DNA from 2 places in the Pedococcus soli genome. Region 1 is predicted to be linked to the other one. Evidence: predicted binding sites of a transcription regulator. Region 1 holds the regulator's gene; the other holds the start of a gene.

The links. Region 1 encodes Rex, which represses fermentation and respiration genes when NADH is low (regulators of the CRP and FNR family bind a similar motif). Its sites were predicted from a motif close to CTTGTGAANNNNTTCACAAG; they were not measured.
Region 2: the regulator Rex is predicted to act here: its motif matches at 2,859-2,878, upstream of edd (phosphogluconate dehydratase).

Annotation. Positions count from the first base shown of each region.
Region 1 is NZ_BAAGSF010000004.1:154,019-158,426, forward strand. Features, by position in the region: gene hemC (hydroxymethylbilane synthase) at 1-335, opposite strand, end outside; gene ACYVKF_RS06755 (glutamyl-tRNA reductase) at 332-1,639, opposite strand; gene ACYVKF_RS06760 (redox-sensing transcriptional repressor Rex) at 1,636-2,328, opposite strand; gene ACYVKF_RS06765 (glutaredoxin family protein) at 2,487-2,756, opposite strand; gene ACYVKF_RS06770 (sigma-70 family RNA polymerase sigma factor) at 2,925-3,740, shown strand; gene ACYVKF_RS06775 (hypothetical protein) at 3,873-4,408, shown strand, end outside.
Region 2 is NZ_BAAGSF010000004.1:1,263,425-1,267,832, reverse strand. Features, by position in the region: gene eda (bifunctional 4-hydroxy-2-oxoglutarate aldolase/2-dehydro-3-deoxy-phosphogluconate aldolase) at 261-923, opposite strand; gene edd (phosphogluconate dehydratase) at 920-2,794, opposite strand; gene ACYVKF_RS12125 (phosphate-starvation-inducible PsiE family protein) at 2,994-3,527, shown strand; gene pdxH (pyridoxamine 5'-phosphate oxidase) at 3,524-4,204, opposite strand; gene ACYVKF_RS12115 (hypothetical protein) at 4,252-4,408, shown strand, end outside.

The DNA of each region.
Region 1 (4,408 bases):
CGGACCGGGACGGCGGCGATGGTCAGGCCCGGCTCGGGGGCGGTGGGCAGGTCCTTGAGCGAGTGGACGGCGAAGTCGACCTCGCCGGCCAGCAGGGCGCGGCGCAGCGCCGCGGCGAAGACGCCCGTCCCGCCCAGTGTCGAGAGCGACGCGGTCGAGGTGTCGCCCTCGGTGACGATGGTGACGAGGTCGACCGTGTGGCCCAGGGCGCGCAACCGGTCGGCGACCCACGACGACTGCGTCGTCGCGAGCGCGCTGCGCCGGGTGCCGAGACGCAGCGTGAGCGGGCGGGTGGCCGGCTGGGAGCCGGTCGCGTATGCGGTCGTGGAGCTCACGGCATACCTCCCCGCTCGGGCGGCACGGACATCGTGGCGGCCTCGCCGGGGCGCAGGTCGAACAGCTCGCGCAGGGCCTGGGCGTACCCGTCGCCATGACCGCCCACGGCGAGCTCCTTCACGCGGACGGTGGGGGTGTGCAGAAGCTTCTCGACGATGCGGTGCACCGCGAGCTGGACCTCGGCCCGCTCGGTGTCGTCGAGGTCGGGAAGGCGCTGGTCGAGGCGCGAGAGCTCACCGGCGACGACGTCGGCGGCGTGCGAGCGCAGGGCAGCCACCGTCGGGGCCACGGTCTCCGCCGCACGGGAGGTGAGGTACGCCGCGACCTCGCCGATCACGAGGTCGGCCACCTGTTGCACCTCGCTCGAGGTCTCGCCGCCGGACAGGTCGGCACCGAGGGAGGCGAGCCCGGCCAGGGTCACACCGTTGAGGGAGTCGACCTCGGGGGCGACGTCGTGCGGCAGGGCCAGGTCGACGTACGCCTGGGGACGACCGGCACGCAGCACCTGGGCGTCGGCGGCACCGGCGAGGTCGACGACTACCCCGGTGGAGCCGGTGCAGGAGATGACCACGTCGGCGCCGGCGAGGGCGCGGTGGAGCTCGTCCAGGGGACGCGCCTTCGCCCCGGTGCGCTCGGCCAGCCGCGTGGCCTTGGACAGCGTGCGGTTGACGATGGTGAGGGAACGCACGCCGCGCCGGGCCACCGTGGTCGCCGCGAGCGAGCTCATGCCGCCCGCGCCGACGACGAGCACGTCGAGGCCCCCGAGCGAACCCAGCTCACGCTCGGCGCGGGCCAGCCCGGCCTCGACGAGCGAGACGCTGACCGAGTCGATCCCGGTCTCGGTGTGTGCCCGCTTGCCCACCCGCAGCGCCTGCTGGAAGAGGGTGTTCAGGGACGGCCCGGCGTGCCCGGCGCGCTGGGCCTCGCGCAGCGACGTGCGCATCTGGCCGAGGATCTGCGCCTCGCCGACCGCCATCGAGTCCAGGCCGCAGGCGACCGTGAAGGCGTGGGCGATGGCCCGGTCCTCGTAGTGGACGTAGAGGTGTTCGCGCAGCTCGTCGCGCGACACCCCGGTCACCTCGGTGAGGGCGTCGGTGAGGTCCGTGACGGCGCCGTGGAAGGTGAGCGACTCGGCATACACCTCGGTGCGGTTGCACGTGGACACCACGGTGACCTCGGAGAGGTTGTCGCGGGCGAAGAGGTTGGCCGCCAGGGCGGAGCGCCCGTCGGCGTCGAGGGACATCGACTCGAGGAGGCTCAGCGGTGCGGTGTGGTGGGACAGGCCCAGGATGACCAGGCTCATCGCGACACCGCCTCGGCCACGGCGTCGAGGGCCCCCTGGGCTGCCAGCGACTTGCGCTGCTCGTGGAAGGCGAGGATCTGCAGCTCGGTCGAGAGGTCGACCTTGCGGACGTCGACGCCCTCGGGCACGACGAGCACGCACGGTGCGAAGTTGAGGATCGAGCGGACCCCGGCAGCGACGAGCTGGTCACACACGGACTGGGCCGACGCGGCCGGGGTCGCGATGACCCCGATGGCCAGGCCCTGGTCGGTGACCAGTGACGGGAGGGCCTCCATCGGCTGCACCGGGAGGCCGGCGATCTCCTGCTCGTGCAGGACGGTGTCCTGGTCGAGCAGGGCGACGACGCGGAACCCCCGCGTGGCGAACCCGCTGTAGGCCGCGAGCGCGTGCCCGAGGTTGCCCATCCCCACGATGGCCACGGGCCAGTCCTGGGTGAGTCCGAGCTCGCGGGAGATCTGGTAGGCGAGGTGGTCCACCTCGTAGCCGACCCCGCGGACGCCGTAGGACCCCAGGTGCGACAGGTCCTTGCGCAGCTTGGCGCTGCGGACCCCCGCGGCAGCCGCGAGCTCCTCGGAGGACACGGACGTGATGCCGCGTTCGGCGAACCCCGTCAGGGCGCGCAGGTACTCCGGCAACCGTGCCACCGTGGCGTCGGGTATGCCCCGACGAGCGCTCGGGTCGGCAGACAACGTCTTCTCCGGCTCCTTCAGTTCATGCAAGGTCCGCACCTGGCTGACGCGGGCTGCGAACCGAGATTACGCCTTTGTGAACCGATGCACAAAGTCACAAGCAGCCGTCTCACGCGCCGCGTGAGCCACGTCACCACGGGCCCTCACGGCACCCTCGCTCAGGGCTGCAGGGCGGCGCGCAGCCGGGTCTCGTCGACCCGCCAGTAGTCGTGCTGCCGCCCGTCGACGAACGTCACCGGGATCTGCTCGCCGTACTGCTCCATCAGGGCCGGGTCGTCCAGCACCGAGTCCTCGCGCCACCCCACCCCCAGGTCGGCGGCGACCCTGGCGACCACGGCCCGGGCGTCGTCGCACAGGTGGCAGCCGGGCTTGCCGAGGAGTCGGATCCGCGGCGCGACGGCCCCGTCGGTCTCTGCGTGGTCGGGCACGTGACCAGCGTATGCCGCGTGCCGGGGTTCCGGTCGACGCGAGGGTTACCCGTCGGTACGTGAGTTGCCCTGCGACGGGCTCCGGGTGCGTCCGGGTGTGGTGGAGGTCTCCTGACAAACGCCGTGATTTCGGCAAAACTGTCCGGTCAGGAGGTTCCCCCTATCTGGATGCGCCCACGTCGCCGTGCCGCGGACCCGTTCGCGGGGCTGCGCGCTGCCCTGGGCACGGACCCGTTCGGCGGCCTCGTCCCGGCCGCGGCAGGGGTCGGACTGGCCGGACACGGCATGGGCCCGGCGACGCAGCGGTTCCTCGACCAGCTCCGGGTCGCCCTCAGCGTCGCCGGTGGCGAGACCCTCGACGGCTCGGGTGGTGGCCGCGGGGAGGACTCCGGTCCGGCGGCGCGCGCCGGGTTCGGTCCGGGCGAGGCGCCCCAGGACTTCGAGCGGATCAGCGCCCTCGTCGAGCTGGCCCAGCGCGGCGATGCCGAGGCGTTCGGGATGCTCTACGAGCGCTACGTCGACGTGGTCTACCGCTACGTCTACGTCCGCGTCGGGGGCCAGCAGCTCGCCGAGGACATCACCTCGGAGACGTTCCTGCGGGCCCTGCGCAGGATGGACTCCTTCTCTTGGCAGGGCCGTGACATCGCGGCCTGGTTCATCACCATCGCCCGCAACCTCATCACCGACAACGCCAAGTCGGCCCGCTTCCGCATGGAGGTGACCACGGCCGACATGCTCGACGCCGACCGGCGCGTGGACGCCCCCGACCAGGAGGTGCTCGACCGGCTCCGTGACGAGCGCCTGCTCACCGCCGTCAAGAACCTCAAGCCGGAGCAGGCCGAGTGCGTCGTGCTGCGCTTCCTCCAGGGGCTCACCCTCGCAGAGACCGCCAAGGTCCTCGGGAAGTCCGAGGGGGCGGTCAAGCAGCTCCAGCTGCGGGCCGTCCGTTCGCTGCACCGGGAGCTCGCCGATGTCGCGCTCTGAGCGGTCGATGACGCCCGGGCCCGGCCCCGTGCGGTCCGCCCGGTTCGCACGGGTTTCCCTGCGTAACTTCCGCCCCTCCGCGTCGTTCTCAGCACGTAAGACCGCGACCGAGCTGGGGAGGGAGGTGTCGGCATGGCAGTCCTGAACCGTTCGGCAGATCGTTTCCAGCGTGCGCTCGAGGGAGAGCACCCCGACGACCCGCGCGTTCGCGCCCTCCTCGAGACCAGCCACCAGCTGCTGTCGGTCGGCGCCGTCGCTCCCGGGCCCGACGCCGAGTTCGTCGCCGCCCTGCGCGAGCGCCTCATGGTCGAGGCGCGGTCCCTGCCCGCCCCCACGCCGGCCGCGGCCCGCGCCGCGACGGCGCGAAGGGCCGCCGCCCGCACCGCCCCCGTCGTGGTCGTCGTCGGTCGCGGGCTGCCGCGGGCCCTGGTCGGCGCCGCGGCCTCCGCCCTCCTGGTCGGTGGCATCGTCGGCGTCGCATCGCGCTCGGCCGTGCCCGGCGAGTCCCTGTACCCGGTGAAGGGCTGGCTCGACGGGGTGGCCGTCCGACTGGCGACCAGCGACTTCCAGCGCGGGACGACGTACCTCGGACAGGCCCAGGAGCACATCTCCGACAGCCGAGACCTGGCTGCTCGCACCGACCCCGACGTCGGCGACATCAACACCGC
Region 2 (4,408 bases), 1.1 Mb from region 1:
ACGGCGCATCCTGCGCAATCCCAAGCAGTTCACCGCAGCCCGCGGGCCGTGCAGGTCGTCCCCTGCACATGTCGAGCCGCTCGAATTCGGCGAGGCGAGGCCCGCGGGCTGTTCCATGCCCGGACGTGCGGACGCCCAGACCCCCGGATGGTCTCTGGCACAGCGGTGGGCGGCGGCCTCAAGTCCCCCGACGAGGCCACCGCCCACCTGTTCGCGGGGCACCACACGATGCCGAATCGCCCGGTGACAGGCGCGATCCCCTAGGGACGCAGTGTGGCAGCCTCGGCCGCCAGCCGCTCGACCACGTCCCAGTCGCCGCGCGCGACGGCGTCCTTCGGGGTGAGCCACGAGCCACCCACGCAGCCGACGTTCGGGAGCGCGAGCCAGTCCGCCGCGGTCTCCCGCGTGATGCCGCCGGTCGGGCAGAAGCGCAGCTGCGGGCACGGCCCGGCCACGGCGGAGAGGTACGGGCGTCCACCGCTGGCCTCGGCGGGGAAGAACTTCATCGCCTCGAGCCCGGCCTCGGCCAGCGTCAGCATCTCGGTCAGCGTCCCCGCACCCGCGAGCAGGGGCAGGCCTGAAGCAAGAGCCGCCTCCAGCAGCCGTGGGGGCGAACCCGGCGTGACGATGAACTGTGCGCCGGCGTCCTGCACCTGGCGCACCTGCTCGGGCGTGACCACGGTGCCCGCGCCGACGACCATGCCCTCGACCTCCGAGGCCACGGCCTCGATGGCGCCGAGACCGGCCGCACTGCGCAGGGTCAGCTCGATGACCGGTATGCCGCCGCGGAGCAGCGCCCGCGCGAGGGGGACCGCCTGCTCGACGGAGTCCACGACGACCACGGGGATCACCGGGGCGAGGTCGAGGATGTCCGCCTCGCGGGAGATGACGGGCTTGGCGGGAACGGTCGCGGGGACGGTCATGAGATCTCCTCGGAGGGGATGACGGAGTGGTCGAAGGCGCGCCCCAGGCTGGCGAAGACGTGGGCGCCCTCGTCGGCGCGGCCCACTGCCGCACGCATCGGCGCGAACAGCTCACGACCCGTACCGACCCCCTCCTCGCTCACCCGCTGGGCGGGCAGCCGCGCGGCGAACTCGTCCTCGTCGACGAGGACGTCGAGTCGACCGGTGCGGGCGTCGACACGGATCACGTCACCGTCCTGGATCCTCGAGATGGGGCCGGCGTGAACAGATTCCGGTGTCACGTGGATCGCGGCCGGGATCGCACCGGACGCTCCGCTCATCCGGCCGTCGGTGACGAGCGCGACGGCGTGGCCACGCTTCTGGAGGACACCGAGGGACGGGGTCAGCGCGTGCAGCTCGGGCATGCCGTTGGCGCTGGGACCCTGCTCGCGGATGACGACGATGACGTCACGGTCCAGCTCACGGCGTGAGAACGCCTGGAGGAACCCGACCTGGTCGGTGAACACCCGGGCCGGGGCCTCGACGACCTTGTGCTCGTCGGCGACGGCCGAGACCTTGATGATGGCGTGGCCCAGGCTGCCGCGCAGGACACGCAGCCCGCCGTCGGCGGCGAACGGGTCGGTCGCCGGGCGCAGGACCGCGGGGTCGAGCGACTCCGCCGGGGCGTCGACGAACTCCAGGACGCCGTCGACGAGCTGCGGCTTGCGCGTGTAGTGGCGCAGGCCGGGCCCGGCGAGCGTGAGGACGTCCTCGTGCAGCAGCCCCGAGTCGAGCAGGGTGCGGACGAGGTAGGGCGTGCCTCCGGCGGCGTGGAAGTGGTTCACGTCCGCGGGGCCGTTGGGGTAGATCCGCGCGACGGAGGGGACGGCCGCAGACAGGTCGTCGAAGTCCTCCCACGTCAGGTCGACCCCGGCAGCGGCAGCCATCGAGATCAGGTGCATCGTGTGGTTCGTCGAGCCGCCCGTGGCGAGCAGGGCGACGACACCGTTGACGACGGACTTCTCGTCGACGACCTGGCCGATGCCGTACGGCTGCTCGGAGCCCGCGATCTCCGCGACGCGACGCGTGGTCGCCGCGGTGAGGGCGTCACGCACCGGGTCGTCGGGGTGGATGAAGGCTGCACCGGGCAGGTGCAGGCCCATGACGTCCATGAGCATCTGGTTGGAGTTGGCGGTGCCGTAGAAGGTGCACGTGCCGGGCGAGTGGTAGGACGCGACCTCGCTGGCGAGGAGCTCCTCGCGCCCCGCCTCGCCGGCGGCATACGCCTTGCGCGTCTCGGCCTTGTCGGCGTTGGAGCGCCCGCTCGCCATGGGCCCGGCGGGCACGAGCGCGGTCGGCAGGTGGCCGAACGACAGCGCACCGGCGACGAGGCCGGGGACGATCTTGTCGCAGACCCCGAGCATGAGGACGCCGTCGAAGACGTCGTGGGAGAGCGCGATCGCCGTCGACATCGCGATCACGTCGCGGCTGAACAGGCTGAGCTCCATGCCGGCCCGGCCCTGGGTGATGCCGTCACACATCGCGGGGACCCCACCGGCGACGCGCGCGACGGCACCGACCTCACGGGCGGTCTGCTTCATGGCCTGCGGGTAGTGCTCGAAGGGCGCGTGCGCGGAGAGCATGTCGTTGTAGGACGTGACGATCCCGAGGCTGACCCCGGTGTCGGCAGCCATGGTGGTGCGGTCGCTCCCCCCGCACGCCGCGACGGCGTGGGCGAGGTTGGAGCACCCGAGGTCGGTGCGGGCCGGGCGCAGGCTCAGCTCGGAGGCAGCGCGGGAGAGGCGCTGCAGGTATGCCGTGCGGCTGGCGCGGCTTCGTTCGGTCACCCGGGCGGTGACCTCGGCGACGACGGGGTGGATGGCGGTGGCCATGGGGCTCCTGGAAATCGGCGGTCGAAGAAGGAGGACCGCGCGGACGACACCCTTGGCGTGCGCGTGTGTGATTCGTTTCACAAGTGTGCCGACGTCTCACGATTCATCAACGCCCATCCCGCCATGCGGACACGACTGGAGGGGACCCGACGGCGCGCTCAGGGTGCCGACCGGCGCGCCGTCGGCCACCATGTCCGTCATGGGCGAGTGGATCGAGCGGCTGATCGAGCAGGTCGAGAACGTCGTCTACCTGGCGGTGGCCGTCATCCTCTTCGGCCTCGCGGGAGTGGTGATCGGCAAGACCGCCCTGGCGTTCGGTGACCTCGGCAGCGGCGGTGTCATCGAGACGTCGGCCGAGATCCTCGACCTCCTGCTGCTCGTCTTCATCGTCGTCGAGCTGCTGTTCGCCGTCCGCACGACGCTGGCCCGCCGCGAGCTCGTGGCCGAGCCGTTCCTGCTCGTCGGCATCATCGCCTCGATCAAGGAGATCGTCGTGCTGTCGGTGAAGGCACCCGACCTGCTGGGCAAGCCCGAGTTCGCCGACACGCTGCGGCTCATGGGGCTGCTGACCGGGACCGTCATCGTGCTGGCGCTGGCGTCGTTCCTCCTGCGCCGCAAGGAGCGTGAGCCCAGCGAGGGAGCGAACTCCGGCAACGGCGAGGACGAGGTGGAGCGGGACGTCGACGGCCAGGACGAGAACGCGCGCGAGAAGCGGGCGTCGTTGCAGCCCTAGGGCTGACGGCGGGACAGGCTCCAGCTCGCCGGGTCGTCGAGGGTGCCCTCGCCGGTACGGGTGAACACCAGCCGGTCGTGCAGCCGGTTGCGTCGCCCGCCCCAGAACTCCACCTCGTCGCAGTGCACCCGCCACCCGCCCCAGAAGTCGGGGACGGGCACGTCGTCGGCCTTGCCCCGGTCGGGGAACTGCGCGGCATACCGGTCGTAGGCGGCCTCGAGGTCCGCCCGGCTGCCGACGGGCTGGGACTGCTGTGACGCCCACGCCGAGATGCGCGAGGCCCAGGGGCGGGAGAAGAAGTAGCCCTCGATCTCCTCGCGGTCGAGCTCGACGGCCCGGCCACGGAAGCGGATGGCGCGGAACATCGACGGCCACGTGAGCGCCGCCGCGATGCCGCCGGTGGCGGCGATCTCCCGACCCTTCGCCGACACGGTCGCGGTGACGAACCCGGGTCCGCGGTCGTCGAAGAAGCGCATGAGCACGGTCCGGACGTTCGGCTGCCCGTCGGCGTCGACCGTCGCGATGGAGATGGCCGTCGGTTCCGGCACGTCGTCCTGCGCCTCGGACCGGGCGATCGCCTCGTCGACCCAGAGCCGTGCCTGCTGCCAGGGCGTGTCAGCCACCTCGTCCTCGGAGAGCCCTTCGCCGGTGTAGTCCACGCGCCGCGCAACTGTCATGGTCCGAGATTAGGGTGGGGAGAACGAGCCAGCGACAGGGAGGCACGATGCCAGGCAAGGGCAAGGCCGTCGGCAGCATCATCCGGTGGGGCGTGAAGTACGGCCCGCACGCGATCGTGCTCGCCCAGCAGGCCAAGGAGCCGGCCATGGCTGCAGCGCAGAAGGCCCTCGACCGGCAGAAGGCCAGGCGCCGGGCCATCGAGC